Regions from separate parts of the Paenibacillus residui genome, predicted to be linked through region 2. Evidence: riboswitches for the same ligand, from Rfam matches in the RefSeq annotation. Region 2 holds a riboswitch; the other holds the start of a gene.
What was found. A riboswitch is a leader RNA that binds a small molecule or an ion and turns the genes downstream of it on or off. The one in region 2 is predicted to bind S-adenosylmethionine.

Region 1: another riboswitch for S-adenosylmethionine. It lies ahead of ACFQ03_RS07310 (methionine ABC transporter ATP-binding protein); the one in region 2 lies ahead of metA (homoserine O-acetyltransferase MetA).

What each region holds. Positions count from the first base shown of each region.
Region 1 covers NZ_JBHTIU010000027.1:37,591-53,813, reverse strand. The annotation lists gene ACFQ03_RS07355 (hypothetical protein) at 1-505, shown strand, start outside; gene ACFQ03_RS07350 (M42 family metallopeptidase) at 1,089-2,162, opposite strand; gene ACFQ03_RS07345 (metallophosphoesterase family protein) at 2,488-3,372, shown strand; gene ACFQ03_RS07340 (type III polyketide synthase) at 3,559-4,689, shown strand; gene ACFQ03_RS07335 (methyltransferase domain-containing protein) at 4,720-5,433, shown strand; gene ACFQ03_RS07330 (NAD(P)/FAD-dependent oxidoreductase) at 5,474-6,622, shown strand; gene ACFQ03_RS07325 (MMPL family transporter) at 6,701-8,830, shown strand; gene ACFQ03_RS07320 (MarR family winged helix-turn-helix transcriptional regulator) at 8,945-9,424, shown strand; gene ACFQ03_RS07315 (MBL fold metallo-hydrolase) at 9,456-10,319, shown strand; SAM riboswitch class I at 10,567-10,687, shown strand; gene ACFQ03_RS07310 (methionine ABC transporter ATP-binding protein) at 10,761-11,777, shown strand; gene ACFQ03_RS07305 (methionine ABC transporter permease) at 11,764-12,423, shown strand; gene ACFQ03_RS07300 (MetQ/NlpA family ABC transporter substrate-binding protein) at 12,460-13,326, shown strand; gene ACFQ03_RS07295 (hypothetical protein) at 14,712-15,296, opposite strand; gene ACFQ03_RS07290 (GNAT family N-acetyltransferase) at 15,672-16,112, shown strand; gene ACFQ03_RS07285 (hypothetical protein) at 16,109-16,223, shown strand, end outside.
Region 2 covers NZ_JBHTIU010000107.1:41,743-57,965, reverse strand. The annotation lists gene coaA (type I pantothenate kinase) at 1-342, shown strand, start outside; gene mqnC (cyclic dehypoxanthinyl futalosine synthase) at 401-1,534, opposite strand; gene ACFQ03_RS25015 (trans-sulfuration enzyme family protein) at 1,707-2,888, opposite strand; gene ACFQ03_RS25010 (aminotransferase class I/II-fold pyridoxal phosphate-dependent enzyme) at 2,885-4,063, opposite strand; gene metA (homoserine O-acetyltransferase MetA) at 4,316-5,245, opposite strand; SAM riboswitch class I at 5,382-5,498, opposite strand; gene ACFQ03_RS25000 (HRDC domain-containing protein) at 5,746-6,729, opposite strand; gene ACFQ03_RS24995 (MDR/zinc-dependent alcohol dehydrogenase-like family protein) at 6,878-7,966, opposite strand; gene dhaL (dihydroxyacetone kinase subunit DhaL) at 8,177-8,815, opposite strand; gene ACFQ03_RS24985 (dihydroxyacetone kinase subunit DhaK) at 8,828-9,829, opposite strand; gene rpiB (ribose 5-phosphate isomerase B) at 9,792-10,289, opposite strand; gene ACFQ03_RS24975 (DUF3055 domain-containing protein) at 10,980-11,279, shown strand; gene ACFQ03_RS24970 (hypothetical protein) at 11,366-11,632, shown strand; gene ilvD (dihydroxy-acid dehydratase) at 11,745-13,433, opposite strand; gene ACFQ03_RS24960 (ABC transporter ATP-binding protein) at 13,623-14,417, opposite strand; gene ACFQ03_RS24955 (helix-turn-helix domain-containing protein) at 14,707-15,501, shown strand; gene ACFQ03_RS24950 (alginate lyase family protein) at 15,735-16,223, opposite strand, start outside.

The sequences.
Region 1 (16,223 bases), on a different contig from region 2:
CCGCCCGGATAATCCGGTCACCGTTCCCGTGCTGCCTGGCGATTCGCATACGCGGGGAACCTTCCCGCATTATGACCGCGTAGGGACTCTGAAATACAACACCGCCATGGGAAATGCGCTGATCCGCATCTCCAGCGCCGAATCCGGTCAATGGAGCGATAAAATGCCCGGGGAATACGAGACAGGATATAACGCGGTAGATGGCGGCAGCGTGGTTAATAACGGAAACTACGGAGTCATGTACCGGCTTCAAGTGGTCATCGAGAACGGTCACCATCATCCCCGCGCGGTAACGCTCTATCACAATCCTTCGGGAGGATTTGGGCATTATGTGGTGAAGTGGGGGAACCGGTTGAAGCTGTCTGATTTTATTACTTATGAGCAAGCCTGGCCGTTTGCCGACTTCATACTGGGGGCCAACGGAAATACTTATAAATCCGAGATCAGCCTGACCGGCGGAGCGCCCGGTCCGCATGTCATTTATTTCACCAACCGGGATAAATAGAAAAAACTCCACCGCTGTCGTTCAAGGAAGAGCGGCTGCGGCTTGGGATGTTTTTTATCGGCAATAGTAAAACCGCTGCGGCTTTAGAGGCGGCAGCGGTTTTCATCTTCGCAATGGCTCCGTCAGGAGCTTTTTTCACGATAGCTGGTAGCGGCTAGCGGCTGGGGCGGCAAAAAACGCAAAAGTATATCTTTTTGATCACTATCGATAGCTGTCGAGTTAAAGCCCGCAAAAGTACATCTTTTTTGATGTGTTCCCCCGCTTATTGGATTAAAGCTTGAAAAAGTGCATCTTTTTTCCAGTTCGATTTCATGTATTGTTGCAGGCTTTTCCTTCGAACATCTCCATTCGCTTCATAATTGATGTATTATCGCAGGAATTTATGTTGGCCCACGGAATGAATTCGCGACAAGGATGTTTTCCTTCACTGCCCCGGGAGTTAGCCCCCTACGAATCCATTTCAGCATGCGCCGGTCACTGATTCTTTGTTGTATGAAGCTTCAGGGCGTGTACCTTCGGAACGGAATGGACGCTTATCTTAATTACTGGGAAAGTCAGGAACTCTTTTCCATAGAATAAACTCCTACGCCTGCTCGGTGACCGTCCGCACCAGGGTCCGGTCCGTGGCCTGCACCAGACGGACTAACAGCTCCTTGGCCGCCGCATAATCGTCGATATGCAGGATGGAAGCGGAAGTGTGGATATACCGGGCGCATACCCCCAGAGCTGCGGTAGGTACGCCCTTGCCGTACAGATGGACCTTCCCCGCATCGGTTGCTCCAGGAGAAACAAAGAATTGATAAGGAATATCATGGGTTTCCGCCGTATCGAGAATAAACTCGATCAATGCCTGGTTCGGGACGATGGAGCTGTCCAGAATTCGGACAAGCGTTCCTTTGCCCAAATGGCCGAAGGCTTGGCGGTCGCCTGTCGTATCGTTGGCCGGGCCCGCATCGAGCGTGTAACAAATGTCGGGTTCAATAAGCGCCGCCGCCGTTTGTGCGCCGCGAAGCCCGACCTCCTCCTGAACCGTTGCGCCGGTATAGAGGACGTTGGGGAAGTGCTGCCCCTTCAGCTCTTTGGCCAGCTCCAGTGCAAGGCCGACGCCGAAGCGATTGTCCCAGGCTTTCGCCATAATTTTCTTGCCGTCCGCCAGCGGGGTGAAAGGACAGACGGGAACGGCAGGCAGGCCCGGACGAACGCCCAGCTCCATTGCGTGCTCCTGGCTGTCGGCCCCGATGTCGATGAACATGGTGCCGATGTCCGCCGGCTTACTGCGCTGCGATTCATCCAACAGATGGGGAGGGGTCGAGCCGATGACTCCGAATAACGTTCCCTGCTTGGTCAAGATCTGAACGCGCTGGGCGAGCAGCACCTGACTCCACCAGCCGCCCAAGGGCTTGAACTTAAGCATGCCATTGTCCTTAATGCCTGTGATCATAAACCCGACCTCGTCCATATGGCCGTTGACCATCACTTTGGGTCCGCTATCGTCGCCCCGCAGGACGCCGAAGATGCTGCCCAAGTGGTCGCTGATCACTTCCGTAGTCACCTTCTCCAATTCAGCGCGGACAAATCGGCGCACCTCATGCTCAAAACCGGGAGGCCCCGGCAGCTCTGTCAAAGTGCGAAACAATTCCAGCGTATCGCGATTCATCTGGTACCTCCTTCCGGACCGCTGCAATGACGGACCGTTCTTTTAATTTTATCTCTTCCTAAGTATAAGATGGTTTCTGCTGGAAAAACAATACAGGATTATAGAGCGAAGGTTGACAGGAAATTAACGGAAGCTTGCCGCGAAGTGATGCCGATAATCGCTATTACTACGGTAAAAAGGGCTCATCCGCTGTCGTCCCGTCCGGCAGGACTGCTGACAAGTGCGGACAAGCCATGGGGGATAATTTATTTGCGGGACAGGGGTCAATTTCCTGCAAAATCCTGTTAGAATGAAGGAGAAGAAAAAGAGCTCGGGAGGGCTGTCAATGACAAATTATTCGGAAGCGCCTTCATCCGCCGTTAAGCCGCTCATCCGCTTTCAGGTAATTAGCGACATCCACGTAACAACGGACGAGAACCACGATTTCAACCGGAACTTCGACCGAGCGTTGAAGGATATCCGGGAGCATTGTCCGGACAGCGCAGGGATCATGCTGGTCGGAGATATTACGGATTCCGGAACGGAGCCGGAATATGATGAAATGCTGAGAATATGGAAGGAGAACGGTCGGCCCAAGATGCTGTTTACGATGGGAAACCACGATGTGCGCTGGGCTGATTGGGACGACCGCAGGAAACGTTTTTTGCGCAAGACGGGAATGAAAGGCCTTTATCATGACCACTGGCTGGAAGGATATCATTTTATTTTTTTGGGAACGGAGCAGGGGTTGAAGGACGATGCTTATTTATCAGACGTTCAGCTGAACTGGTTCGAGGAGAAGCTGGCGGAAGGATCGGATTCCCGCAAACCCGTATTCGTATTTCTTCATCAACCGCTGAAGGACGGGGTGGCCGGTTCGCGGGATTGGCATGGAGTCGTGCAGGATTCGCAGATGAAGAGCATTCTGGCCAAATACCCGCAAACGATCTTGTTCACCGGGCATTCTCATTGGGAATTAGGTTCCGCTCGCACCATGTACCTGTCGCGATACGGGACTATGCTGAATACGGCTTCCGTGGCCTACCTGTCGACGGATACGGAGGATTACAAGAAGGGAAGCCAGGGCTATTATGTAGAAGTGTATGGGGACGAGGTGGTGGTTAGAGGCAGGGATTTCGCCTCCGGCTCCTGGCTCGCATCCGCCGAGTATTCGGTGAAATATCCGGTTGCCAGTCCGGATGAGAAGGGAAATCGTTCTGAGCTTCCATAAAAGAAATTACGGCAGGCCAACTTGGGCCTGCCTTTTGTTTTAAACATAATTCACTAGCTGCCTTCATACTATTCTATAGCGGATCTTGTCCCACATACCACATGCCTGCCGAGAATGGATGATAGCTTTCTTGCGTCACTACGGTCTTATAGATCGTTTTAAAGCGATAGAGAAAGGAAGAAGCAGATGAAGAGCAACGGGCCGGACATAGCTATATTGGGCATAGGCACTGCCGTGCCACCTTACCGGCTGGAACAGGAGGAAGCCTCAAGCAAGCTCACCGATGCCCTGGTCGAGTCGGGGCATCGGCAGGCGGCGCGCTGGGCCGGTAAAATATTTCGCAACTGCGGCGTAGAAACGCGCTACACCTGTGAGCCCGAGCTGTTAAACCGGGGTGACCGCTGCCGTTATGTAGCCTATTCGCGCCCCCAAGAGGTGCCCTCCACCGAGGAGCGGATGGAGAAATTCCGAATAGAGGCGGCGCAGCTTGGCTTCGAGGCGGGAAGCCTGGCGTTGAAGGACAGCCGGATAAGTCCGGGCGACATTACCCATTTGATTACGGTCAGCTGTACGGGTTTATTCCTGCCCGGGCTGGATGCCGTCCTTGTCCAGCAGCTTGGCCTGCCCGCCGACGTCGAGCGGATTCCGCTGACTTTCCTCGGCTGTGCTGCCGGGATGACGGCACTCCGGCTGTCCCGCCGCATGGTCGAGCACCTCCCGCAGGCGAAGGTGCTGATCGTCTGCGTCGAATTGTGCACGCTGCATATCCAACACGCAGCAGACCGGGAGGCGCTGTTCGGCGCAGCGTTCTTCGGCGACGGGGCATCGGCCTGCGTGGTCGGTGGCGCGCATTCCTCTGAACGGGGAATGCTGGCCTTGGGCCGCAGCCGAACGGTGCTCTTCCCCGAATCGGCTGACGAGATGATATGGAAGGTTGGAAACTACGGCTTTAACTTGTATCTGTCGCCGCTCATTCCGCAGCGGATCGGTGAGTATGTGCCTCCCGAAGTGGAGCGCCTTCTGGAAGGCGGCCCCGCCCCCGAATTTTGGGCGATTCACCCCGGCGGCCGCGGCATTATCGATACGCTGCAAACGATATATGGCTTAAGCGAGGAACAGACGGCCGCCAGCCGAAAGATTCTCCGGCGATATGGCAACCTTTCGTCGGCGACGATTCTGTTCGTGCTGGAAGCCATAAGATGTTCTATGGAAACGGCCGAAACCGCCCGGAAAGAAGGAATCGCCTTAGCCTTCGGACCCGGCCTTACAGCGGAAATTATGCAAATGGCTTATGTGCCGCCTGCAAGCCGCGGATAAGCGGAAGGGCGGAGTAAAGGAGGGACTCCATTGATTCCATCGTTGAAGCGGAGAGCGGCGGAGCCGGAGCTGATGGACGATTTGACAGCCGGAGGCCCGGATTTGAGTGAAGCGCTGCGCCATTTGCGCCGGTTGAACCGGATTTTTGCCGCTTCCGGGCCGACGCTCTATGGAGTCCGGCAGATCTGGTCGGCAGCGGGACAGCCGGAGCGATTCTCGATATTGGACATCGGTGCAGGCTCGGGGGATGTCAACCGGCGGCTTCTGCGCTGGGCGGACCGTGAGCGGATCGATCTGACCATCACGATCTCGGATATTACGGAGGAGGCGTGTGCGGAAGCACGGCAATTATTCAGCCGGGAACCGAGAGTGAGTGTCGTCCGCCAGGATTTGTTCCAGCTGCCGGAAGGCTGCGCGGATATTGTGACCGCCACCCAGTTTGTCCACCATTTCGCATCCGAACAATTGCCGGGGGTCGTCCGGCAGATGCTGAAGGCTTCAAGAATGGGCATTGTCATACAGGATATTCACCGGCATTGGCTCGCCTGGCTGGCTGTCTGGTTGGTCACCCGGTCGATTTCACGCAACCGCTATATCCGCAACGACGGCCCGCTATCCGTGGCCAAAGGGTTCCGGGCCGAAGAGTGGCAGCGTCTGAGGGACACCTTGCCGGTCCCCAACCTGTCCATAACCTGGCGGCCGTTGTTCCGATACGTGGTGACCGCTCAAAAGCCGGTCAACTAAGCATTGGCCGGCTCCGGCCGTCGGGAAGGAGGGGGGGACGATGCGAAGGTACGATGCGGCAGTAATCGGCGGAGGAGTCGCCGGGAGCAGCATGGCGGCGGCTCTGGCCGGAATGGGTTGGAGCACCGTCTTAATTGATCAGGATACCTGTCCCCGACATAAGGTGTGCGGGGAATTTCTGTCTCCGGAATCGCTGGACAGCTTGTCTGTCCTTGGTCTGCTGCCACTGCTCCAGCCGCTGCAGCCAAGCGCGATGAGAACGGTCAGGCTTACTGCGGCCAATGAATGGTCGCTGGACATTCCGTTGCCGGGGACGGCGCTCGGGATCAGCCGTTTCGCTCTGGATCATGCGCTGCAGCATGCTGCCCAGGAGCGGGGGGCGGAGCTCATAAGCGGCACCGCTGTTATTTCGATAGGCAGCAGGAACGGGGAGGGGCACCGGTTAGAGCTTCGCGGCCGGAGCGTGCGGCAAATCGTGGAAGCCCGTGCGGTGATTGGTGCCTGGGGGCGCCGCCCCCGTACCGGACTGGCTCCGGCCGCATCCGTTCTTCACCAATCGTATGTCGGGGTGAAAGCCCACTATTCCGGCATGGAGCGAGGAGACCGGGTCGAGCTGTACCTGTTTCCGGGGGGCTATTTGGGCATAGCCCCGATTGAAGGAAATCGTCATAACGTGGCCGCGCTGATGACCAGGGAAGCCTTCTATCACGCGGGAAAATCCGTGCAAAACGCTATAGAATGGGCGGCCGAACGCAATCCCGCCTTGCAGCGAAGACTTGTTGGCGGAATGCCGCTTGCGGAGACACAAGCGGCCGTATACCCTGTAGTCATCAGCCGAAAACCAACCGCCTGGGGGCAGGTGCCCCTCATCGGAGACGCTGCTGTGATGATTCCTCCTCTATGCGGGGACGGAATGGCGGTAGCTCTGCGCACGGTCGTATTATGTTCGCGGTGGGCGGACGAATTTCTGCGGGGGAGCCTCGGGCTGGACGAATGGAGGCAGCAGTATACCCGGGCCTTGCGGCAGGAATGCATGCCTCCGCTGCGATGGGGCAGATGGCTGCAAAGGATGCTTGGCAGCCGGGTAGCGTCTCCTCTGTTGTTCCGCTTAGGATATCGGCTTCCCGGTTTGGCCGGCCGGATGGTCGAAAGGACCCGGATAACCTGTGTGAACCCGAGAGAACGGTAGAGGAGGAGGCATGCGCAGCTGTGCGGTTAAAATGAGGGGCTTGTGAGATAAACTTTTTTGCGTCTGGGGGAGAATGTTGTGCTGCAATGGTTTGCCACACTGGCGGTCCGATATTCTCGTGCGATTGTAGCCGCGTGGCTTGTCTTTCTTGTGGTATGCGGAAGCTTCGCCGTCAAGCTCCCTGCCGTACTGCAGGATCACGGGCTAAGGGTAGAAGGGGACTATGCCCGGACGAAGCAAATATTAGCTGCGGATTTTCATATACCGGACGAGCCGGTGATCCTGCTCTTTGAGAACAAGAATCCGCTCTCTCCGCAGCGGTTTCATCTGGAAATCGCCGGTATGCTTCGGCGGGTGGAGCAGGTGAACGGCATCCGGGAGGTGATCTCCCCATGGACCAGGGAAGGAATGCTGCAGGAAAAGGCAGCTTATGCTTTGCTGGTGCTGGATACCCCTGCCCGCGAGACTCAAAAGGTTCTAGACGACATTAGAAGTCTATTCCCTGATAACGATCGGTTGGCGGTTTCAATGACCGGGAAGCCGGTCGTTCAGGAGGATGTCAACCGGACCAGCCATGCCGATTTGACCCAGGCGGAGATGATAGGGGTACCGCTGGCGTTCATCATCCTCTGGATCGCTTTCGGAGGCTTCATCAGCTCCATGATCCCCGTTGTTGTAGGATTGATCGGGGTGATAGGGACCATGGGTATTATGTATGGGCTGGGAACCCGATTGGAGCTGTCCATATTCGTATTGAACGTCATTCCTATGGTGGGGCTGGCGTTAAGCATCGATTTCGCCCTGATGCTGGTCAGCCGCTTTCGCGAGGAGCTTCGTAGGCATCCGCTCCCGAAGGCGCTGGGCATCGCCATGTCCACAGCCGGCCGGGCTGTATTTTTTTCCGCTTTATGCGTATACCTGGGACTGGCGGGCACTTTGTTCATCCGGATGCCCATTTTTAACTCGGTCGCGATCGGCGCCATGATCGTACTTACCGTTTCGCTGCTGCTAACGTTCACTTTGGTCCCGGCTCTGCTGGTGCTGGCAGGAGGACGGCTGCAGGCGGAAGGCCGAGGGCGCCGGATTGTCCGGAGCAGCTTATGGGCCGCTCTATCCGCTTATGTCATGCGGCGGCCGGTCCTAATGGGTACGCTGGCCTCTGTGGCTCTTCTTGTCTGTCTCCTGCCCCTCGCCCGGATGGAAATGACCGTTCCCGATGCCACCTCTTTGCCCCGTCATTACGAATCCCGTCAAACTGCGGAGCGGTTCGCCGCATATTTTTCCCCTCCCACTGTCTCGCAAGTGTATATGGTAGCGGAAGCCGGACAAATTCACCCGGACCGAAACGATTGGCTGGCCGTCTATGATCTGGCGGAGCGATTGCGGCTCAGCCCCGGCGTATTAAGAGTCGAAACTGTCTTCGACCGGCTTTCCTTGACCCCTGGGCAGCTTCATATGATTACTCAGAACGCCGAGTTGAAGAAAAGGTTCGGCCCGCTATTAGAGCCCTTCGTTCAAGGAAACCGCATGCTCATTGCCGTGACGTTGAATGGCGGCCCTTCCTCCAAGACAGCCATCGATTGGGCCCGAAAATGGGGGGCGGAGGAGGAGCTGTCATCCCGTCTCTCCATCCAGGTTGGCGGGGAGCCGAAATATCAGCAGGAGGTCTATGATGAAATCAGGACCAAGCTTAAATATGTTTTCTTATTTGTATTCGGGTCCAACTTCCTTGTTCTGTTTCTCGCTTTCCGCTCCTTGTGGATACCGCTCAAAACGATTCTGATGAATCTGTTAAGCCTCGGAGCTTCCTTCGGCATTCTTGTATGGATATTCCAAGACGGCAGGTTCGGGTTGGAGCCGACCAGCATCGCCATCATGATACCGGTGTTTATTTTCGGCCTGACGTTCGGTATCAGCATGGATTACGGGGTGTTTCTGCTGTCGAGAATTTATGAAATCTATCTCCGGACTAAAGACAATGAACGCTCCGTACTGGAAGGATTGACAATCACCAGTAAAATAATTTCCTCTGCGGCGGCGATAATGATCGCAGTGACCGCTCCTTTCGCTTGGGGAGGGGTAGCGGGGGTTAAGCAGCTTGGCATAGGAATCGCTGCGGCCATCCTAATCGATGCCACTATTGTTCGCATGATGCTCGTCCCGTCTTTGATGAAGCTGCTCGGCCGATGGAACTGGTGGGCTCCCTAACGATAATTTTCGTGTATATTTGAATAAGAATTCGTAATTGGGCAGGTATAAATGGTTGACTTATATAGTTAAGTTTAATAAACTAAACTGCATAAACCTCTGGGAGGTGACAGGGTGGACGAGTATTTGAAAGTAATGGATCAAATTAATCAGTCCTTCGAACAGTTTCAGTCCTTGGTTTGGCAGAATACGAAGCAAGCGGAGCGTCTGAAGAGCTATCACCTGACACCGCAGCAGGAGCTGTTCATGTATTATATTATCCGCAATCAGCCGGTTACGGCGAACCAGATTGCCGCACATTTTCAAATTTCCAAAAGCGCGGTCAGTCAGGTGCTGCCGAAGCTGGAGGAAGGGCGGATGATTACGCGCCGGACGAATCCCGACAACCGAAGGGAGTCGTTCATCCGGCTGGGGGAGCGTGGAGAGGAATATGCCGCGCTGCTTCAATCGATTGACGAATGGCTCGTGCGCCGGTTTTATTCCAAGGTCCCGCTCGAGGATCTCCGGCAGGTGCTTGACGTTCTGCAGCGTCTGGTAGTTGCGTCCAGAGAGGACGCGGGAACGGCGCAATCCGGCAATGAAGCGGATAGCTAGCGATTAAGTCTAAGAGAGGGGAACTATTCTAATGAAGGAAAAGAAGCTCGAGCGTCTGACGGATGCCGTCTATTTTATGCCGCCTGAGGAGGAAACCGACCGGCCTGTTCTCGCCGCAATTTGCGGCCGGGAGCGGACATTGATTATGGATGCGGGAAATTCTGCGTCGCATGCCTCGCTTCTTTTGGAGGCGCTGGCGGAACGGCAAATCACGAAGCTTCACGCGGTTGTGCTAACCCATTGCCATTGGGATCATGTTTTCGGTGCGGATCGGCTTAATCTGCCGGTCATTGCCCATCTGCAGACGAAGCAGGCACTGGAGAATATGGCGAAGCTTTCATGGACGGACGAAGCTCTGGATGAGAGGGTGCGGGAAGGAAGTGAATTTCTCTTCTGTGCGGACATGATTAAGAAGGAATTCGCCCACAACCGCGATATCCTTATCCGGCTGCCGGATCAAACCTTCACCGATAAGCTGGACATCGATCTGGGCGGCGTCCGCTGTACCGTTGAACACGTAGGGGGAGACCACTCATCGGATTCCACCGTTATTTATGTGGCGGAGGAAGGCCGGGCAGGAGGAGTTCTGTTCTTGGGAGACTGTATGTACCCCGATCTTGGCGGAAAATATACGGTCCAGGCTGTTCTTGATCTATTGGAAAAGCTGGATCGGTATGACGCCGATTGTTATGTGCTGTCGCATGAAATGCCCTTATCCCGCAACGAGTACCTGGAATATAGCGGTTTGTTAAAGCTGCTGTGTTCTATTACGGTGGAAGCGGAAGGGGAGCTTCATCGAATCCTCCAAGAATATACCCGTCGGGTGGGGAAAGAGCCCGGGGAAATCGAGCTTGAAGCGATTCACTGCTTTGTTAACGGCTGGACTGCAAAATAATTGAAACTAAAAAGGGTTTAAGTATTGCATTGGCCTCAAATATATGCTATTTTTGTAAAAACATATATAACCAATCAACTTAGTATGGATTAGTTGTTCTTTTGTTGTGATGTGAAGCAAAATTTACCACGTTTTACTGCGTATGGATGAATCATGGCGATTTAGGAAAGAGGATTGACGAACGAAACCGGGATGGGGTATACTGAGGCTTGTATTTCTCAGGAACAACAAAACTGAATACGGCATTTTCTTATCCAGAGAGGCGGAGGGACAGGCCCTATGAAGCCCGGCAACCGATCGTGCGCGAGCAGCGTGCGGTGACAATGGTGCCAATTCCTTCAGAATCGAATGATTCTGGCAGATGAGAAAGGACGGTTTCGATTAGATCGGAAAGCCCTTTTTGCTCTGCATGAGGGCTTTTTCTTATATTGAGGTGAATCCATGATTGAATTGCGCCATGTGCAAAAACAATACCAAAGCGGTTCCCATACGACGTACGCTTTGCATGACATCGATTTGAGCATTGAGCAAGGGGAAATTTTCGGAATCATCGGGCATTCCGGTGCCGGGAAGAGCACCCTTCTCAGAAGTATAAATTTGCTGGAGCGTCCGACAGCCGGCTCCGTTGTCGTCGACGGAGTGGAGCTTACGGCACTTTCCACGAAGCAGCTGCAGGAGCAGCGGAGGCGGATCGGAATGATATTCCAGCATTTCAATCTCCTGTCCTCGGCAACCGTAGAGGAGAATGTCGCTTTCCCGCTTAAGCTGATCAAGACGCCGAAGGCGGAAGTGAACCAACGCGTGCGGGAGCTGTTGGAGCTGGTCGGCCTGACGGAGCAGAGCAGGAAATATCCGGCCCAATTGTCCGGAGGACAGAAGCAGAGAGTCGGCATCGCCCGGGCTCTGGCCACTAACCCGCATGTTCTGCTTTGCGATGAGGCAACTTCCGCCCTGGACCCGCAGACGACGAATTCGATCCTCAGTCTGCTGCTGGATATCAATCGCAAGCTAAGGATCACGATTGTCTTGATTACCCATGAGATGCATGTTATCCGTTCGATCTGCGACCGGGTGGCGGTCATCCATCAGGGCCGGATCATCGAACAGGGCCCTGTGGCAGAGGTCTTCCTGAAGCCTCGGCATGAAGTGACCAAACAGTTCATTGAGCAAGTAGCGGATAGCATCGATTTCCGGGACGAGAAGCTCTCTCCGGACTCCACGATTTTAAAGATCAATTTTCTTGGCGAATCTACTTACGAGCCAATTTTGTCCCGCGTGGTGCAGGAAACGGGCGTAACGTTCTCGATCCTGCAGGGAACGATTTCCCGGATGAAAAGTACCCCGTACGGGCAATTGGTTGTTAAGATTGAGGGGCCTCGGCAGGCCGCGGATGATACCGTAAGCTTGCTTATAGAACGCGGGCTGGATGTGGAGGTGTACGAGCATGGATTGGGCTAGTATCGATTGGGCCGAAATTGCCCGGGAGACGAAGCAGACGCTGATCATGCTGGGTCTATCCACTCTGTTCACGTTTATCATCGGCTTGCCGATGGGTATTCTGCTCTATTTGACAACCAAGGGAAATTTGCTGCAGAACCGGGCTGTCAATCTGATCACTTCCTTCATCGTTAACGTGCTGCGTTCCGTGCCATTTGTTGTCCTGATGGTTGCACTTATTCCGTTAACGAAGCTGATGGTCGGGACCTCTATGGGTGTCAAGGGAACGATACCTCCGCTTGTCATTGCGGCCGCTCCGTTCTTCGCCCGCCTCGTAGAGACCGCTCTGCGGGAAGTGGACCGCGGCGTTATAGAAGCTGCCCAATCCATGGGGGCGGGACGCGCCCAGATCGTCTTGCGGGTGCTGCTGCCGGAGTCGCTCCCGGGCCTGATTGCAGGGATCACCATCACCACCGTCACGCTGGTATCTTATACCGCCATGTCGGGCATGATCGGCGGTGGGGGGCTGGGGGATCTTGCCATCCGATATGGATATCAGCGCTTCCAGACGGAAGTCATGATCGCCACCGTACTTATATTAATTATTTTGGTGCAAGTTTTGCAGATGGTCGGGGATCGTCTCGTTCTCCGATTCATCCGCAAATAATGCAATAGATAAATTAAAGAAAAGGGGAGAAACCTAATGAAAAAACAGGTAGTACTTGCATTTCTTCTTATTATCGCTTTAGTCGCCTTTGCGGGCTGCGGACAGAAGAACGCGGCTCCTACGCCGTCGTCTTCTCCTTCTGCTTCGCCATCCGGCTCCCAAGGCTCCGAGCCTGCCGCCAAGGAGGTTACCTTGAAGGTGGGAGCATCTGCCGTGCCGCATGCCGAGCTTCTGAAGCTGGTTCAGGATAAGTTGAAAGAAGAAGGCGTCATTCTGGAAATTAAAGAGTTTACCGATTACGTTCAAGCGAACGTACAGGTAGATGAGAAACAATTGGATGTAAACTTTTTCCAACACCTTCCCTATATGGAGCAGTTCAATAAAGATAAAGGAACGAAGCTGGTGAGTGTAGGAAGCATTCATGTGGAGCCGTTCGGCGCCTACTCTCACAAGATTAAGTCCATTGACGAATTGCAGGATGGGGCCACGGTCGCCATTCCTAACGACCCTTCCAATGGAGGACGCGCTCTTGTGCTTCTCGAGGAAAACGGCTTGATCAAGCTGAAGGATGGGGTAGGCATCGCAGCAACCGCCAAGGATATCGTGGAGAACCCCAAGGGGCTGAAAATTAATGAACTTGAAGCCGCCATGCTCCCTCGTGTATTGGATGAAGTGGATTTGGCGCTGATTAATACGAATTACGCTTTGGAAGCGAAGCTTGTTCCGACCAAGGATGCTCTCTTCATGGAAGATAAGGATTCCCCGTTTCCTAACATCATTGCCGCAAGGGAAGACAATAAAGATTCCGAAGCCGTTCAGAAGCTGGTGAAAGCTCTGCAATCGCCGGAGGTCAAAGCATTTATCGAGGAAAAATACGAAGGATCGATCATTCCGGCTTTCTAAGTCTCGAATGAATAGAAATAAAGCAATTGGAAACTGTCTGTATTTGCAGGCAGTTTTCGTTTTTATATACGAGAATAATTCTTCCTTGGAATGGGTATTTAAACCAGGTGAGAATGACACGCACGGCTGCAACGCAGCAAATGAACCGGAGCGTAACTCTTCTCGCTTGATTTGTATATTTGATGGTTTTTTCATTTTCTGCGCTAATATTCACTGTCATTGATAGTAACGCACCCGGCGGGTGCTTTTTTACCACATAGGAATCTTTAAGTTCTTTACAGCGTTAATACGAAGAAAATCTAGATTCCTATTGGCATAAAAAAGCTACCTTTAAAACCGGGTTATTCTTCTTTGAAAAGGCTTCGCATAGAAGCTTTTTTATATAAACTCAAACTTTGCAGCTTGAAATAGACAAGTAAGCCTTGTTATAGCTGGGGAAACCGGCAATCCAATCAGAGAAGTAGACGAATAACTTCTGGTTTGTTCCGCTTGGTTTTGGCCGCGGCAATCTCCATGAAAAATGCCATCAGTTGGCGCAGTGCTGTAACTAAATCGAGATCACGTACTTCATCGGAAAAGAGGAAGAACAGACCGTCAAGTGATTACTCATAGTTATCTTGAGTCGCTCCCACTCCATGACCAAATAACGACTACCTTGAAATCCGTCTGTTTCACCGTCTGCTGGTGCCTGTCGGCACCGTTGCAAGCGAAATAGCGCGTCTAACTGTATTTTGTACAGTTAAATTCAAGCGAATGAGCGAAAATAATCAAGCTAACTGGAACTACAGTTAAAATGGGCAACTTTGGGCGAAACGACCGTTTTGGCGCAAACTAACTGTAGGTTTTCCATTTAATATTACTATTTCTCCCGAATGTAGAAATCTAACTGGATGAAATCCATTTAGACCCCATGCCGCTGACTGCGACACCATCAGATGATGAAAAATAGACGGATTTTCAAGGTAGGATGTGGCGGGGTAATATTACGAAACCTGAAAACGTTATTCGGGCAAAACATAACTAATCCATTTTCTTATGAAACTGTATATCGCTAATTCATCAAAATTGAAGATCACAGAGCCGGATTTCAGCCATATAACGATTGAGAGTTTCGTTATATTTGTTAATGGCATCGTTTTTAAGGCAATAACGTTACCCAGATTCGTTAGCGAGATTAAAACCGGAGGGGAGCCGGGCAGATGACCATCCATGCGTCTCGCCGCGGCACCATCAGATGATGAAAATAGATGGTTTTTTCAAGGTATGCGTGCCATTCCGCTTGTAACGATGCCAGCAGACGGTGAATTTGACGGATTCTCAAGGTAGTTATTCCGGAGGTAGAAAATCTGGTATTGATTTCTAGGTTGAGCCTGATTTTTAATTTATTATTGATAGTATAAGTTGTTTTTGCGCTCCTCCATAATTTCATTTATGGCATCTAAGTGACGTTTTTGGAGTTCTTTCTTCAAATGCAAGAAAAATAGATGGCTTGAAATGATAATAAAGACGGTTAGTCCTGACCATAAAATGACATTAGAAGTTGCAGCAACTTTTGTCATAACATTCACGATACCGACTAAATGTTCCGCTGGGTTAAAATTTGAGTCTACAATAATTTTATCGCTGTTATTCAAAAAATCTAAAATAGAAGCCGCCGAAGTAGCCAAGACTGAAATCGCAGCGAGCCCAACTGTAAAAGAAAGTTTTATCAATAAATCAGCTATTTGTAGTATAGGGGTGTCGAAGTAATGTGAATTTACTTCTCTTCTAGCGTACATTAATTCTTCGGGCTTCATTAATTTGTAGGCTCTGTAAAGTTTTTCATGAGTTTTGTGCTTTGATAAATTGAACCTTATAACTCTTTTCTTAACCAATTTGTCGATATTTCTTTTGAAAGTTAGATATGAACTAAAGAGATACAGAAATAGGGCAGCAACCAATATGACAAGCCCCCAGTGATAAAATTCCAAATTCCCATCCTCCAATATTTACTCTAGGATTAGTTTATCGGATAAATCACAAGGTTTATTTATATATTTTCAAATTGATATTCGAGAGGTGGTGTAATAAAGAAAGAAGCCTGCAGCGGGAAGAAGCCAAGAAGATGTGGATGGACAGCGGCGGAAGAATGAAGTTAAAGGTGGCAGTTAAGGTCCGTCGGACCATATTTTCAGTGTGCAAACTTATGAAAAGAAGAATAACTAACCTAAGCAATTTAACAAGACTTCTCAAAAGCCGGCAAATAGTGGATAATGGATAACGACTTATTTTATGAAGGATAAGAGAATGACAGCAGGCGGGCTGATTTCGAATAGGTGCAGTTAATGGAAGGAGTTGGATAGAATATGCAGCTTGTTGATTTGGAGCCGAAGCTCGGTGAGGAAGAAATCCGCGAGCTTCTGGAGGCTTGCGTTCAATATGACCCTGAGTTGTTGGACAGAGCAGTAGAGGAATACCGGTCAGACCCGGAATTGTCGATCCTGGGCCTGGATGTGGAAGATGAAATCGTGGGGCTGTTGGGAATTAGAAGCCGTCAGGATAATACGGTTCTCATCCGGCATTTATATGTTAAGCCCGAAGTGCGCGGGAATGGGCTTGGACGGGCGCAGCTGCTTGAATTGATTTCCTTGCGGAATCCGGACCACATTATAGCGGAAGTGGAGGAAGAATCGGTGGACTTCTTCCGGAATGTAGGATTCACGATTGTCAGCTTCAAGGAAGAAGACGGGCAGGAAAAATTTCGCTGCACCTATTCGGTTCATGAGCAAGTGGAGGACGAAGGATGAAGACAGTCTATAATTTTGTGACCGGCGGGCTTATCGTGTTCTTTGTATTTATTTCATTGGCTACCGTGGGCAAGCTGTCCGGTTATGACGTTGACTTCATTCCGATAGCGG
Region 2 (16,223 bases):
AATGTTCTGCAGACCAATACGGTGACCAGTGCACCTAACGTGTTCGTGTCCGATTTTTTTGATTTCTCGATATACGTGGACGCGGATACCGAATGGATTGAGAGCTGGTACATAGAACGGTTCAAAATATTAAGAAAAACCGCCTTTCAAAACGAGCACTCTTATTTTCACAAGTATTCGCATCTGAGCGAGCAGGAGGCCTTGGAGATGGCCAGACAAGTTTGGCGGGAGATCAATTATGTCAATCTGATGGAGAACATTTTGCCTACTCGCAGCCGCGCGGACCTGATTCTTAAGAAAACGGAACAGCACAGAATCGAATCCGTGCTGCTAAAGAAATAGTCCCGATTCCGGATCAATATCCGAGTAATCGGGACCGTTGTATTGGCCAGGCCGCGCCTTAGTTTTGCATGACGAAATCTTTGTCTACCGTATCGGCCTCGTCAAACATTTTTATAATTTCATAGCGAGTATTGCGCTGCGCCGGTATTTTGCCGGCCTCGCGAATCAGCTTCAGAATGGTGCCGATATTCACCTTATGGGTCGTACCGGCCGCAGAGACTACATTTTCTTCAATCATGGTACTGCCGAAATCGTTACAGCCATATTGGAGAGACAGCTTGCCGATCTCCGGCCCCATCGTTACCCAGGAGGATTGGAAATTCGGAATATTATCAAGCGTAATCCGGCTGATGGCCAAAGTCTTCAGATACTCCTCCGGAGTCGACTTCTCGGCCTTGATTCGGGTATTCTCCGGCTGGAAGGTCCAAGGAATGAATGCCAAATATCCAGGTGTATTCAGCTTCTGCTGGATACACTTATCCTGGGAGTCCCGTACCCGGATCAGGTGCAGGGCCCGTTCCTCCATCGATTCCCCGAACCCGATAACCATCGTAGCCGTCGTATGCATTCCGAGGCGGTGTGCGGTCTCCATAACTTCAATCCAGTCGCGCCAGGAGCCCTTCAAACGGCTGATCTTGCGGCGAGTACGGTCATCCAGAATCTCGGCTCCGCCTCCCGGAAGGGAATCCAGTCCCGCATCTCTCAGCTCGCGGATGACCTCCTCCAGAGTCAGCCCGTTGGATACTTCCTTCATCTTCATGATTTCCGCAGGGGAGAAGGAGTGCATCTGGATATCGAATCGCTGCTTGATAGCCTTGAGCAAATCCGTATAGTAAGTGAAGGGCAGATTCGGATTCGTCCCGCCCTGCATCAAAATTTCGGTTCCGCCAACATCAATCGTTTCCTGGATTTTCTGAAAAATGGTTTCATCAGGCAGGACATACCCTTCCTCAGAACCAGGCGGACGGTAAAACGCACAAAATCGGCAGTAGACATCACATACATTGGTATAGTTAATATTGCGGCCGACAACAAAGGTTGTAATCGGTTCGGGGTGCCAGCGCTTCATGATCTGATCTGCCGTATGCCCCATTTTTTCAATCTCATCGGACTCGAACAGAGCGATGCATTCTTCCAGTCCAATCCGCTGACCGTCCAGCGCTTTTTGCAAAATCCGGTCTATGGAACTCAAAGTCCCCACATCCCTTCCTAATCTATCGTCCATTCACTAATCGTATCACAAAGGGGTCCCGGACGTCATTACTTTTCGCAGAAGGGCTTCTTGCCGCTTACCCAATCTTCTCCTTAAAGCAGACCTTTCGTCCTATATGGCAGAACGTCAATTTGCTCACCGCCGTAAGGGATCAATCGGTATCAAGAGCCTGTTCCAAATCCGTTATTATATCCTCTACCGCTTCCAGGCCTACGGAATATCTGACCAGACCGTCCGTAATGCCCCTCTCCAGCCGCACCTCTCTTGGCATAGCCGCATGGGACATCATAGCCGGATACGACAGAATACTTTCGACCGCTCCCAGACTTACAGCCACTATTGGAATCCGGACTCGCGACAGCAGCCGCTTGGCCTTATCCCCGCTACCGACATCGAACGATACGACCGCTCCGTAGCCTCTGGACTGCTTCTCATGAATGTCCCGTCCGGGATGATTCGGCAGACCCGGATAATAAACCTTCTCGACATCGGCTCGCCCGGTCAGCCAGTTGGCCAAGCGGATCGCCCCTCTCTCGGAAGCTTCCATTCTGGCCTGCAGCGTCTTCATTCCGCGAATAAGCAGCCAGGAATCCTGAACCCCCAGAACATTGCCCAGTCCGTTCTGAATTTGCTTCAATTCGGTGCCCAACTGTTCGTTGGCGACTACGGCCAATCCGCCCAGTACGTCACTATGTCCGCCCAGAAACTTGGTCGCGCTGTGCAGGACGATATCTACGCCCAGCTCAACCGGCTTTTGATGATAGGGCGTCATGAAAGTATTATCCACCATAGTAAGCAGACCATGGGATTTGGCCCAAGTTGCCACTGCCGGTATGTCGGTAATTTTCAATGTCGGATTGGATGGGGTTTCGATGTAGACGGCTTTCGTGTTCGGACGCAATGCCGCCTTCACCTGGTCCAGATCGGTCATATCGACGAAGGTCGTCTCGATGTTCATGCGGTTCAATATCGTAGTCAGCAGCCGATAGGTTCCCCCGTATACGTCTTCTGTGCAAATAACATGATCGCCTGCCGACAGCATGAAAAATGCCGCGGATATGGCGGCCATTCCGGAAGAAAAGGCAAAACCCCTGCAGCCTCCTTCCAAAGCAGCTATATATTCCTCCAGAACCTGCCGTGTCGGATTGCCCGACCGGGAGTAATCGAACTCGGGAGGGTTGTGGATATCGAAATGATGGAATGTCGATGCCTGATAGATCGGGATGCTGGCCGCACCGGTCTGTTTGCAAAGCTCTGAGCCGAAATGAATCAATCGGGTAGCAAATTCAGGCTCCGCGGTCTTCTGCTTATCCGTTAAACGATCTTTATTCATGAATGCCTCTCTCCTTCTCCGGATTGCTCCTCTGCGGCCGCCGCTTCAAATGCCCGGGTCAAGTCCGCAATAAGATCATCGATATGCTCGATTCCGACAGAAAATCTCAGCAAACGGTCGTCCACGCCAACCCGGTTGCGGATCTCCTCCGGAATATCCCCGTGGGTCTGAACTGCGGGGAAGGTCATCAGCGACTCGACTCCGCCCAAGCTTTCGGCGAATGCGATTAACCGGATCGAACGCAGGATGGGATCGATATACCGGGCTTTCTTCACCTTAAAGGAGAGAATCCCTGTGTTTCCCGACGATTGTTTGTTCTGCAATTCATAATCGGGATGGCTCTCGAGGCCGGGATAATATACTTCATCGACCAAAGGATGCTCGCTCAGAAACTGTGCGATTCGCAGAGCATTGAATTGATGTCTCTCCATCCGCAGCGCGAGCGTCTTCATCCCCCTCATCAGCAGCCAGGAATCGTTCGGGCCGAGGACGGCGCCGATCGAATTTTGCAGGAAGCCGATTTTCTCGCTCAATTCCTTCCCTTTGGTTACGACCAATCCGGCCAGCACATCATTATGCCCGCCCAAGTACTTGGTGGCGCTGTGGATGACTATATCGGCCCCCAGCTCCAGCGGTCTTTGGAAAAAGGGGGTCAGCAAAGTATTGTCGACGATCACGAGCAGCCCGTTCCGTTTCGCCCATTCCGATACTCCCCGCAGATCCGTAATCATCATCAACGGATTGGTCGGCGTTTCGATCAATACCGCTTTCGTCTTCGGAGTCCGATATTTCTCCAGCTCGTCCATCCGATTGGTATCGACGTACGAGGCCGTGATGCCAAACCGGTTCAGCACTTGCTCGATCAGCCTGTAGGTTCCCCCATACAAGTCCAGCGACACAAGCAGATGATCCCCTTGTCCAAACAACGCAAAAATGGTCTGGAGCGCCGCCATACCGGAGCTGAAAGCAAAGCCGGCATCCCCGGATTCGAGATCGGCGATCGCCTCCTCCAGCACGGTGCGGGTCGGATTCTTGGTCCGGGAATAATCGAACCCGGTGCTTTCCCCCAGCCTTGGGTGCCGGAAGGCTGTAGCATTATAAATCGGGAAGCTGACGGCCCCCGTAACCGGCTCCGAGATCGAACCTATTTGAGCCAAACGACTTTCTATCTTCATAGCAAGATCCCCTTCCGCTTAAATTCATTTCATCGATATTGATGTAAAAAAATCCCAGTAATAATGTTGCGAAGATGATCGACTGTACTTCATGGGCGGGCCGTTATCGCTGCCTTCTTACGCCCCTGAACATGAGAACAGGCGGAACGCAAGTCCGCCTGACGCTGCTTCATCCTCATGACTGTGCTGCAGGATTGTGGCATCTGTAATTGCAGGATCGAAACTTGTATCTGCCGGAGCAGTAGAAGAGGCTCACTTCTTCAGTAATTTCGTCGTCTTCCAATCGTATGGAGTTTCCTGATAAACATAGTAATTCAACCAATTGGAAAACAACAAATTCGCATGGGCTCTCCATGTGACCATCGGAGGCTTGGTAGGGTCGTCATTCGGGTAATAATTTTTCGGAATTTCCATGTCCATACCTCTTTGGATATCCCGGTCATACTCCCATTTCAACGTGTTCTGGTCGTATTCCGAATGGCCCGTCACGAATATCTGTCTGCCGTCTTTCGTTGCCGTTATATACATTCCCGCTTCATCGGATACGGAAAGAATTTCAAGCTCCTCCACCCGTTCAATGTCTTCGAGGCTCACTTCCGTATGTCTCGATTGGGGGACATAGAATACCTCGTCGAATCCCCTCAGAAGCTTCACGTTAGGTTTACAAACCCTGTGCGGAAAAACACCGAAAACTTTACGGTCGAGCTTATATTTGGGAATACCGTAATGATGATACAAGCCGGCTTGGGAAGCCCAACAGATATGCAAGGTCGACGTTACGTTTTCTTTCGTCCAATCCATAATTTGACGCAGCTCTTCCCAATAATTGACTTCTTCAAACTCCAACTGCTCTACAGGAGCCCCGGTAATAATCATTCCGTCCAGCTGCTCGTGCTTGATGTCGTCGAATGTTTTGTAAAACATTTCCAGATGCTCCAATGATGTGTTCTTGGAGGTATGTGATTTCGGATGCAGAAGCACAAATTCCACCTGCAGGGGCGTATTGGCAAGCAGCCGCAAAATCTGGGTCTCCGTCGTTTCCTTGGTCGGCATCAGATTTAGAATCGCAATTTTTAAGGGACGAATGTCTTGGTGGAAAGCTTGCTGCTCTCCCATGACAAAGATGTTTTCCTGGCTTAAAATTTCTTTGGCGGGCAAATGATCAGGGATTTTGATCGGCATTGGGAACCCTCCTTGGTCGTAATTAGATCAAAGCTAACGGTAACACGAACGTGCTACTGCGAGAGGGGCTCTCCAACGTTTAAAAAGCCGCCCTTCTCTTATGAGAAAGGCGGCTTAACCAACGCGAGGTTGTCCTCTCTCATCTCTCAGAAGCGAAAGCTTCTGCAAGAATTAGCACCGTGCATTCCTGTCCATAGGAATGTCGGTTGCCGGGTATCATCGGGCCAGTCCCTCCACCTGCTCTTGATAAGAGTTTAAAATATTCATTATTCAGCACATTTGATATCTACTCTAGCTCAAAATAACTCCCCCGTCAAGAGGCGTCTTAACGGCAGCCGATCCTCTATTTCTATATCTGCCGCCCCGGAAATCCCGTTCGTTTCCTTCCCTTTCATACCCCGGGCATCGACTGCATAATGCGATTTTAACCTACCTTTAGCCTAATTGCCGATTCCGCATCCGCTTACTGCTGTATAAGCTCCTTCTTCCCTGCGGTTTCTTTATCCCGCATGTCTGCGGTATTTGAGACGGTACAGCCGGAGCCAATCATAGATCTGGCTAACATCCCTCTGCTTCAATTCGTCCTCGGAGTACAATTGCTGCACGACCGGCTTCAAATAGCGATGCCCGATATCCCGGAACAGCTTCTCCGCCTGTTTCTGTTCCGTCTTCGCTACAGCTTGCAGCTCCATCTCGATGAATGGCCCGACATCGTATCCGTCACGGTCCAATTCCTCCAGCAGAAGAATTAGCTCGCGACGCTCCATCGCCAGTTCGCTAGCGATCTGATCCAGCGTAACTCCTTTCTCCATGGCCTCCAGCAGCGCCCGTTTCGTCTCCCGCTTCTTCTCTCCCGCGGTTTCCTTCTTGCGGTACTGCTCCTCCAGCCATTGTTCAAATAATTCCGGATCCACCTTCTCCTTAACCCAATCCAATGGAAACGGGGTGCTTTGCGGCACTTGCTGCAGCAGCTCCAGCAAAGGCTGTCCGTAGCTCGCCAGCCTCTGCTCCCCGAAGCCCGGAATTTGCCTCAGTTCGTCCAGATTATGCGGAACAAAGACGCTCAGCATCTGCAGAATCCGGTTGGTGGCAATAATGAACGCCGACTTCCCCTCCTTCGCGGCCTGTTCTCTTCTCCACTGCCGCAAAGTGTTAAACAACTCCGACTGCAGGTTGGCTTCGCTGTAATAATGCAGCATCTGGGTGAAGCCGCCTCTCGGCGCCATTCGCCGGCCCAGATCGGTTCCCCGGATCAGGGGCACGAAGCCCTCCTTAAACTTGCCATCCAATCCTTCACGGAATCCTTGAAGCGCTTCGTCCCACATCATCCCTTCATACCAGACATCCCTTACGGCTTTCCCCTCTGCCTGCTCATTCCAGAACACAGACCATTCGCCATGCTCCTCATAGATGGATACGAGGGCTGTCCGCACCCGATTCTCCTCGGTCACCTTCTCCAAAGTGTTGCAAAAAATCAGATTCATTCCCTATTTCCTCCCTTGTTTGGAATTGCGGACAAACAAAAAAAGCACCCCTCTTATCATTCAATAAGAGAGGTGCTTCCTCTGCCGTCCAAATTTTATGCTATTTATCCATATTATACTATATTTTTAATAGATTGCAATCCCTGCTTTAAGGAACCAGAATAATTTTCAAGGAATCCTTGCCGCTCTTCATCATTTCGAAGCCGCGGAGATAATCTTCCAGAGGAAGCTTGTGGGTGACTACCCCTTCGGTCGGAAAATCGCCGTTCCGGATCCCCTCAATGACCAGCGGGTAGCAGTACGGGCCCAGATGGGAGCCGAGAACATCCAGCTCCTTACGGTCGCTGATGATGCTCCAATCGACCGTCACAGGATCCTTGAACACGCTGAATTCAACGAACCGTCCCAGCTTTCTGATCATGGACAGCCCTTGCTCAACCGACTTGGGATGGCCCGTAGCTTCGATATAAATATCGCATCCGTAGCCGTCGGTCATTTTCTTGATTTCCGATACGACATCCATCTTGGCAGGGTTCATTACGAGATCGGCGCCGAATTTTTTGGCCAGTTCCAACCGCTCATCCATCATATCCAGGACGACCAGCGTTTGCGCTCCCGCCTTCTTCGCTGCACCGACCATACCCAAACCCAACGTTCCGGCTCCGGCCAGCACTACGAAATCCCCCAGCTGGATTTGCGCCCTCTGTACCGCATGCAGGGAACAAGCATAGGGCTCGATCAGAATCGCCTGCTCAATCGGCAGCTCCTCAGGGACCTTGTAATTTAGAGCTTCCTTGGTAAATTTCATATATTCGGCCATTCCGCCGTTAACGTTGTTCTGGAAGCCGTACAGATCGTGCTTTTCACACATCCAGTACTGTCCGCGGTTGCAGAAACGGCAATCCCAGCAAGGAACAATTTGCTCCGATATGATCCGGTCGCCGACTTCGAAATTTTTCACCTTATCGCCTTTGGCCACGACCCGGGCGATAAACTCATGCCCCGGAATCATCGGAGCTTTAATATAAGCCGGCTGAGTATCGTCTCCCCAGAAGCTGGGGGCCCCGTCGAACGCCTTAATATCCCCTGCACAAATTCCGCATGCTTCAACTTTTACAATAATCTCCTCATCGTTCTCAAGCTTGGGAGTAGGCACAACCTCCAGCCGGTAATCCCCCGGGGCATAGGCTACAATTGCTCTCATCGTTTCCGGAATGGCATTGTTATGATTAGACATACCTGGTTTCCTCCCGTAAATTTTATGAAACAAGGATAAACGGCTATCGCCGTCCTTAAGGACGGGCGCGTTTACCGATGAAATATAAGAACAAGTATAAGGCGAATACTTTCTCATATTTTAATAAAAGAATTCCGCTGAAAAATTACGTTACTCCTTCTCCCCATGGAGGAATTGGCAAGGCTTCGATTCGATTGATCCCGCTATTCCTTAGCCAAGCTTCCTGAGGGCCTCCAGGAAGGACGACAATATGATATAAGCAGAAACCGAGCCGGGGTCCAGATGTCCGACGGAACGCTCGCCCAGACGGCTGGAACGCCCTTTCTGCGACAGCATCTCAGCCGTAGAGTTCATTCCCTTCTCTCCAGCCGTTACTGCGGCCTCCAGGCTTGCCAGCAAATCTCCGCCCTTGCCCCTCTCCTGTTCAAGCGCTTGCATCGCCGGAATCCAGGTATCCATCATCGTCTTGTCGCCTACCTGCGCTTTGCCTCTTTCCTGGATCCCGTTTACCGCTTTAAGCCAGAACTGCACAACATCCTCTTCGTCCAATTCCGCCTTCCCCTGCAGAGCCATGCCTCCCCTTAAGAATGCAGTCGCATACAGCGGACCTACGGAAGAGCCTACCGCGTTGAGGAACGACATCGCCATGTCCTTGCAGAGCGCAGCGAAATCGTCTCCTTCATAAGAATTCAGCTTATCGACAATGGCCTGCCAGCCGATGGACATCGTTACCCCGTGATCCCCGTCCCCGACCGCGCGATCCAGCTCGGATAACTCGTCTTTCCTCGCTTCAATTTGTTCGGCAATATAGATAAAAATTTGTTTAAAATCGGAAATAGTCAGCTTCATCGCATATCCTCCTTACTTCTGCACATACATTGGGGTGTCTACGGGATGGTCGATCATTTCCGCCAGCTCGTCATCGAGCTTCATAATCGTGATGGAGCAGCCGCCCATCTCAAGAGACGTGACGAATTCACCGACAAAGGAGCGGTGGACTTTAACTCCCAGATTAGCCAGCCTCGCAGCCACCCGGCGGTACATGATGAATTGTTCCATGTAAGTCGTCGAGCCAAGCCCGTTGACCAGCACAGCCACCCGATCATCCGGTGTGAGCGGCATGTCATCAAAAATCCGGTCCAGCAGAGCGTCCGCCACTTCATCGGCGGTTTTCAGCTTTCCTCTCTCCACCCCCGGCTCTCCATGAATACCCAGACCGATTTCCATTTCATCATCGGCCAATACAAAGCTGGGCTTGCCGGTTTGCGGAACCGAGCAGGGGGACAGAGCCACCCCCATGGTACGCGTCTGGTCGTTCGCTTTGCGCGCTACCCGGACGACCTCATCGAGCGAATAACCCTTATCGGCCGCAGCCCCCGCCGATTTGAATACCAGAAAGCCTCCGGCAATCCCCCGCCGACGATCGATATCGCTCTTCGGTGCGGATGCCACATCGTCCGTCACCAGTACGGTTTCCACCCGAATCCCTTCCATGGCGGCCAGCTCCGCGGCCATATCGAAATTCATGCAATCCCCGGCATAATTGCCGTACATATAGATAACTCCCGCGCCTCCATCGACGGCTTTGGTCACTTCAAGAATCGGGTCCGGAGGAGGTGAAGCAAAAACGTTGCCGACAGGCACGCCATCCACGAAGCCTTTGCCGATCACACCCATAAACGCGGGCTCATGGCCCGATCCGCCCCCGATGACGACTCCCACCTTGCCGGGACGAACCGTATCCACACTAACAACCGACCGCTTGTTCTGCGGAAGGATCTTCACGTATTGCGGATAGGCGGCCTCATAGCCCTCAATCATTTCATCAACAACCGAATTGGGTTGATTCATCAGCTTTTTCATCATCACCACTCCTTAGATAGTGCTGTTCCTGTTCCATTATCTTATTTACCTTTCGTTCCGAATTTCCTCGTTGAAACTCTGAATCTATCCAGGCTTCCACAATTTTAAGAGCGGTCTCCGGGCCAATCACTTTGGCTCCCATCGTCATAATCTGGGCATTATTGCTCTTCCTCGCGCGCTCCGCCGAATAGGTATCGTGACATTGCGCCGCCCGAATCCCCGGAACTTTGTTAGCCGCAATGGCTACCCCAATGCCGGTTCCGCATATCAAAATTCCGCGTTCCAGCTTTCCCTTGCGAATATCGTCAGCTACTGCGAAGGCCACATCCGGATAATCGACTTCCTCACAGGAGTAGCAGCCATAATCGGCAGCTTCAATTTGCCTGTCACGCAGGTAAGCAATAATAAGCTCTTTCATTTCGAATCCGTGATGATCGCTTCCAATCGCAATTTTCTTCATTCTCTCACTCCACAAATGTTTTCTTAATAGAAAAATAAATAAGCGCTTTCATAGACTCAGGCAGGATGGATTTTAACTGCTTTCCCTTGACATCCCTCCAAAAATTCTATCCGTCACACTACGTCTGAACACTTTCGATTACTATCGTTATGTACCTATATTACATATTTTTATTTTCATTTGTCAACAAATATACCTAATTTACTTTCAAATGTTTTTCATATTTTGTTGTTTCTTTATTTTGTCAGCTCCAAACCAACAGCAATCACAGCAAAAAACATCAGCACATAAAGCCAGCCGAAAAAAAGAAAAGAAAGCTGGGTACCAAGAAACGATAGCGTACCGGCTCATACACACAGAAACCTGCCTTAAAATTTGCGATTCAACATTTGTAGAGCGATTTCAAAATCATCCGGAAATGCGATTGGAAGTCTAATTTTTGCAATCTGCATCCATTTTCGGAAGCCCTTCCATATCCATACTATATCACGGAACCGCATTGAAATTCTGCGACCTTGGCCATTCAACATTCCTGGTGCACAATTTACGTAGCACATTCAATCCTTAGCTTCTTATGTACCGCTGGCGGAAGGATCCGGCTTGTTGCTCCCGGTTTCAGTACTATATGATATGATGAGAAAGATCAAATAAGCGCGTCCCATTTTATTTATATACAACGGAGGGTATGAAATGTTCGACAAAGACTTGGATTTCTTATATGACGAAACGGAGGATACATCCACCCGGTTTGTCTGTTTTATCGGGGAAAGTATGAGACGCTTCGATCTGGCGGTCACCTCATCTAACCGATTCTACGGGAAGAAGCTCGTTACAGATATTCAATCGGGAGTCACTGCCATTCTCGGGCCGGATGATGTCCATGAGGAAGGATGCCTCGAAAGGTTATTTGGACTGTCGGAAGAAGAAGGCGAAGATTTGAGAGCTTTTCTCTCGCCAATCATCGGGAATGTTCATTTCACGGATCTTTAGAAGTGTTCATTCATAGTTCCCTTCGAAGAGGGGAAGGATAAACCTTATCTTCTTCCAAATAAACCGGAAGATCACGGAGGTGGACTATGAAAGAAGGTTTCGTTAAAGAAAACCGGACCGAAAATACCGATTTGGATACGGTGGAATCGCAGAGAAATGACTTAACGGCCGAGGAATTTCCCGAAGGCCCTTACGGCTCCAGTTTGCTGACCGAATCGCTGGGCAAAAGCTCTCCGTGGAGAGAGGATCAGCGTCCGCCGAACACATACAACTATGAAAATCGCGAGCTTCATGAAGGCATGCAGCGGAATTTTCCCGAAGATCATGAAACCCATGACGAGCCTGAAAAGTAAAAAAAGCATCTAACGGATCTTTGTTCTATACCAGACTAAGAACTTTAAGATCCCTTATGTGATAAAAATAAGAAACGGACGCCTCCAATAGACAGGCGTCCGTTTTTCTTAGTTAAATTTTCATAACACCGCCGGTGCTGGCCGAAGTCACGAGCTTGGAATATCTCGCCAAATATCCGGTCTTCACCTTAGGCTCAAACCCTTTCCAATTCGCTTTACGGCGTTCCATCTCTTCATCGCTGATCTTCAGCTCGATCTTGCGGTTGATCAGATCCAGCTCGATAATATCCCCGTCTTCGACGAATGCGATCGGCCCGCCTTCGGCAGCTTCAGGGGAAATATGCCCGATACTGATCCCGCGGGAAGCTCCAGAGAAGCGGCCGTCCGTTATCAGACCGACCTTGGCGCCCAGTCCCATTCCCACGATTTGCGAAGTCGGAGCGAGCATCTCTGGCATTCCCGGTCCTCCCTTCGGACCTTCGTAACGAATGACTACAACATGGCCTTCCTTGACCTTGCCGTTAGCAATGCCGTGCAGAGCCTCTTCCTGGGAATCGAAGCAGATCGCAGGTCCGACATGACGTCCACCAACCTCCGGATCTACCGCTCCGACCTTAATAATGCTGCCATTGGGAGCCAGATTGCCGAACAGAACGGCCAATCCCCCCTGCTCACTGTGCGGGTTATCCAGCGGACGGATAACATCGGTATCCAAAATTTCACATCCGGCCACATTCTCCGCCAATGTCTTGGCCGTCACGGTAATGCATTCGCCGTTCAGCACTCCCGGCTTCTTCAGCAGCTCATGGATAATCGCGCTGACTCCACCGGCATTGTGTACATCCTCGATATGATAATCCGACGCCGGGGCAATCTTGGCCAGGTGAGGCACCCGCTTGGCCACTTCATTGATCCGTTCGATCGGATATTCAAAGCCTGCTTCATGAGCAAGCGCCAATGTATGGAGCACCGTATTCGTAGAACCACCCATCGCCATATCCAGGGCAAAGGCGTTATCAATAGCTTCCAGCGTAACAATATCACGCGGCTTGATGTCCTTCTCGATGAGCTCCATCAACTGCTTGGCCGAGCGCTTGACAAATTCCTTGCGCGCTTCGTCCACGGCCAGGATTGTTCCGTTGCCCGGAAGCGCCAGTCCCAAACCTTCTGCGAGGCAGTTCATCGAATTGGCGGTGAACATTCCCGAACAGGAACCGCAGGTCGGACAGCCATACTGCTCCAGCTCTTCCAAGCCTTTCTCATCGATTTTACCCGCTTGGTAAGCTCCAACGCCCTCAAATACGGAGGATAGCGAAATGGAGCGGCCGTTCTTGTCCTTCCCGGCCTTCATCGGTCCGCCGCTGACGAACACGGTTGGAATATTGACGCGCAGAGCTCCCATCATCATTCCAGGAGTAATCTTGTCACAGTTGGGGATACAAACCATCCCGTCAAACCAGTGAGCCGCCACCACGGTTTCCAGCGAGTCGGCAATGATTTCACGGCTCGGAAGCGAATAGCGCATTCCGATATGGCCCATGGCAATTCCGTCGTCTACACCGATCGTATTGAATTCGAACGGAACACCGCCCGCTTCGCGGATAGCTTCCTTGACGATTTTACCAAATTCCTGGAGATGAACGTGTCCGGGAATAATATCCACGTATGAGTTACATACTGCGATAAACGGCTTGTCGAAGTCTTCTTCCTTGACTCCTGCGGCACGCAGCAAGCTGCGGTGCGGAGCGCGGTCGAAGCCCTTCTTGATCATATCGCTTCGCATCTTCGATTTCTGTGTCATGCTGGCAAATCCTCCTGACCGGTATATTATAAAAAATAAGAGCGGAAACGGTTCCGCTTCAATATGACTATTAATCTATTAAATTGTATCATGTTTGGCAAGAATTAAACAATCCCCTGCTTTTCGGGAATATCGAAACGGGAAACGCGCAGCCAAATCCATCAGCGCTGCAAAGCGGGGCAAATGATACTACTCCCCGCCCATTTCAGCCACCCGGAGATATACCCGCTGTCGATGGTTCTCCACCGTCACCGGTGTTTCGAAAAATTCGCTCAAAGTCCGCTCATTCAGAATCTGCCCGGTCTCTCCTTGCTGAATGACCTCCCCCCGTCTGAGGAGCAGGGCGTGATTAAACGCCGGCACAATTTCTTCCGTATGATGAGTGACATAAATGAGAGTAGGAGTATCTTCCTTCTGTGACAGCTCCTGAATGCTGTCCAGCAGCTTCTCCCGCGAAAACAAATCCAACCCGTTGCACGGCTCGTCCAGAATCAATATTTTCGGATCGGCCATCAGCGCCCGCGCAATCAGCACCTTCTGCTTCTCGCCCTGGGAGCAAGTCATGAATTCCCGGTCCCACAGATGATAACATCCCAGAGCCTTCATCAATTCCTCCGCGCGCCCCAGTTCTTCGTCCGACAGGCGTTGATACAGGCCGATTGTTGCATACTTCCCGCTGATGACCACATGCTGCGCCTTGTCGCTTCTGTACAGCCTCTCCTGCAGGGAGGAGCTGACCCAGCCGATCGATTGGCGAAGCTCGCGCAAATCCACGGTCCCGAAGCGGCGGCCTAACACCGACACCGTTCCTTGGGTCGGCCAAATATAGCCGTTAATCATATTTAGTATCGTCGTTTTCCCAGAACCGTTCAAGCCGAGCATAGCCCAATGCTCCTTGGGCCGGACCGTCCAGCTGACGTTGTTCAGCAGCATGCGGTTTCCTTTCTTCCAATAAACTCCTTGCATATCGATTACATTTTCCACTCGCTGCAGCCTCATTTCAGACATAATATCCGGCAGCCGTCCTCTTGGCGGCAAGCCGTCATGTTTTTTACCACATTAGAAAGTTTAGTTCATTAAAGCATCTAAATGGAACAACTTTCTAATTGGCATAAAAAGCTACCTTTAAAACCGGGTTATTCATCTTCGAAGAGGTTCCGTTAGGAGCTTTTTTTATTATAAACCATCTTAAAAAAGCTGCGGAACGTTGTCGACGTGAAAATTGCTAATTCCCCCGGGCAACATTTGCTATAATGTTAGAAGGTGAGTAAAGATGAAGATGGAAATCACGACGGAGCGTCTGGAATTGATCCGATACGATGAGGAATTCGTCAATACGCCCCATACCCATGAGGGCTGGTATCAAATAACGGTCCCGATTCGCGGCACCTGTGTTCTGACGCAGTATAATCAAACCTATCGGCTGCAGCCGGGTGCGAGCCTTCTCCAACGTCCGATGGACGAACACCATTTCCATATTGGGGCCAAAGACGGGGTCATCATTATCAAAATCCGCGAGGACTTGCTAGCCAGCCGTTGCGACGGCAAGATTACGGAAATCTCTCCCGAGCAGCAGTTCGATCCCGGGGAAGTGGCGGACCGCTTCCGCTCCTGGACCACGGCCCTATGTATGGTCGACGGTCGGAATCCGGCAGCGACAGAGGCGGAAGTGCTTCATTACCTGTGGAGAACCTTCAAAGCGAATTCGCCCTCCCCGGCAGGGGCTTCCCCCCGACGGTCTGCCGATCCGCATCTGGCCGGAGTCTTCGAATACATCCAAGAGCATTATACGAATCCGATAGCTATCGATACATTGGCTTCCATCGCTTTGCAGAGCCGGTTTCATTTCATCCGTACCTTCAAACAGTCCGCCGGAATAACGCCTTACCAATATATTTTGCAGTTGAGGGTGGAAGAAGCCAAAAAGCGGCTTAGGCAAACGTCCGCTACGGTGACTCATATCAGCGCAAGCCTCGGCTTTTCGTGCACAAGCCAGTTTTACCGGGCGTTCTTCAAGTCAGTGGGGCTCACCCCCGAGCAGTACCGCCGTTTTAATCGGGACGAGTGACATTCTTGCAAAATCCGCTCACCCAAAATCTGCCCGGTCTCTCCTTGCCGAGTGACCTCCCCCCGTCTGAATGCAGGGCGTATGAATCGCCGGAACCATTTCCTCCGTATAGCGATTTCGTACCGAATTGTGCAGGATGGCTCCGACCATTGATGTTATCTCATGCTGTCGAATGATTTTATCATCAATGAAATGGCCGGGAATGCCGATGGCGGCAATGGCAGCCCGAACGTTTAAAGCCAGAGCAAAGGTTGACGAATGGCCATATTTCTGCGGACCTCCGGATCGACGGGATCCGGGTCTAAAGAACGCCACAGCTTAATGTATGCCGGCTCCGCCAATGCCACTCCCGCGAATAGCAGTCCGGAGACCGCCGCGGGCCAGCCTTGATCATGCTCTATATCGGGCGGATAGGGCCAGCTTGCTTTGTCTGCCATATAAGGATACAAATAATCCAGTCCTCTGCGGATTCCTCTCCCGTCCTTCAGTTCGTAATCCCATAGACAGTCTTCCGGAGTAGACAGAACATGGCACAGCGTAATCATATTGTCGAGAACAAAAATCGAATATCCGTATGGCTTCGTTCGCTGCAATTCGCGGGGGAAGCTGCCGTCCGCCGCCATTTGATCGGGAAGCAGCACCTTCTTGTACTGACTCCTGCAGAAATTTAGCACCTCTTCCTCTCCGACAAATCTTGCAAAAACCGCGGCCTGAACATGCCA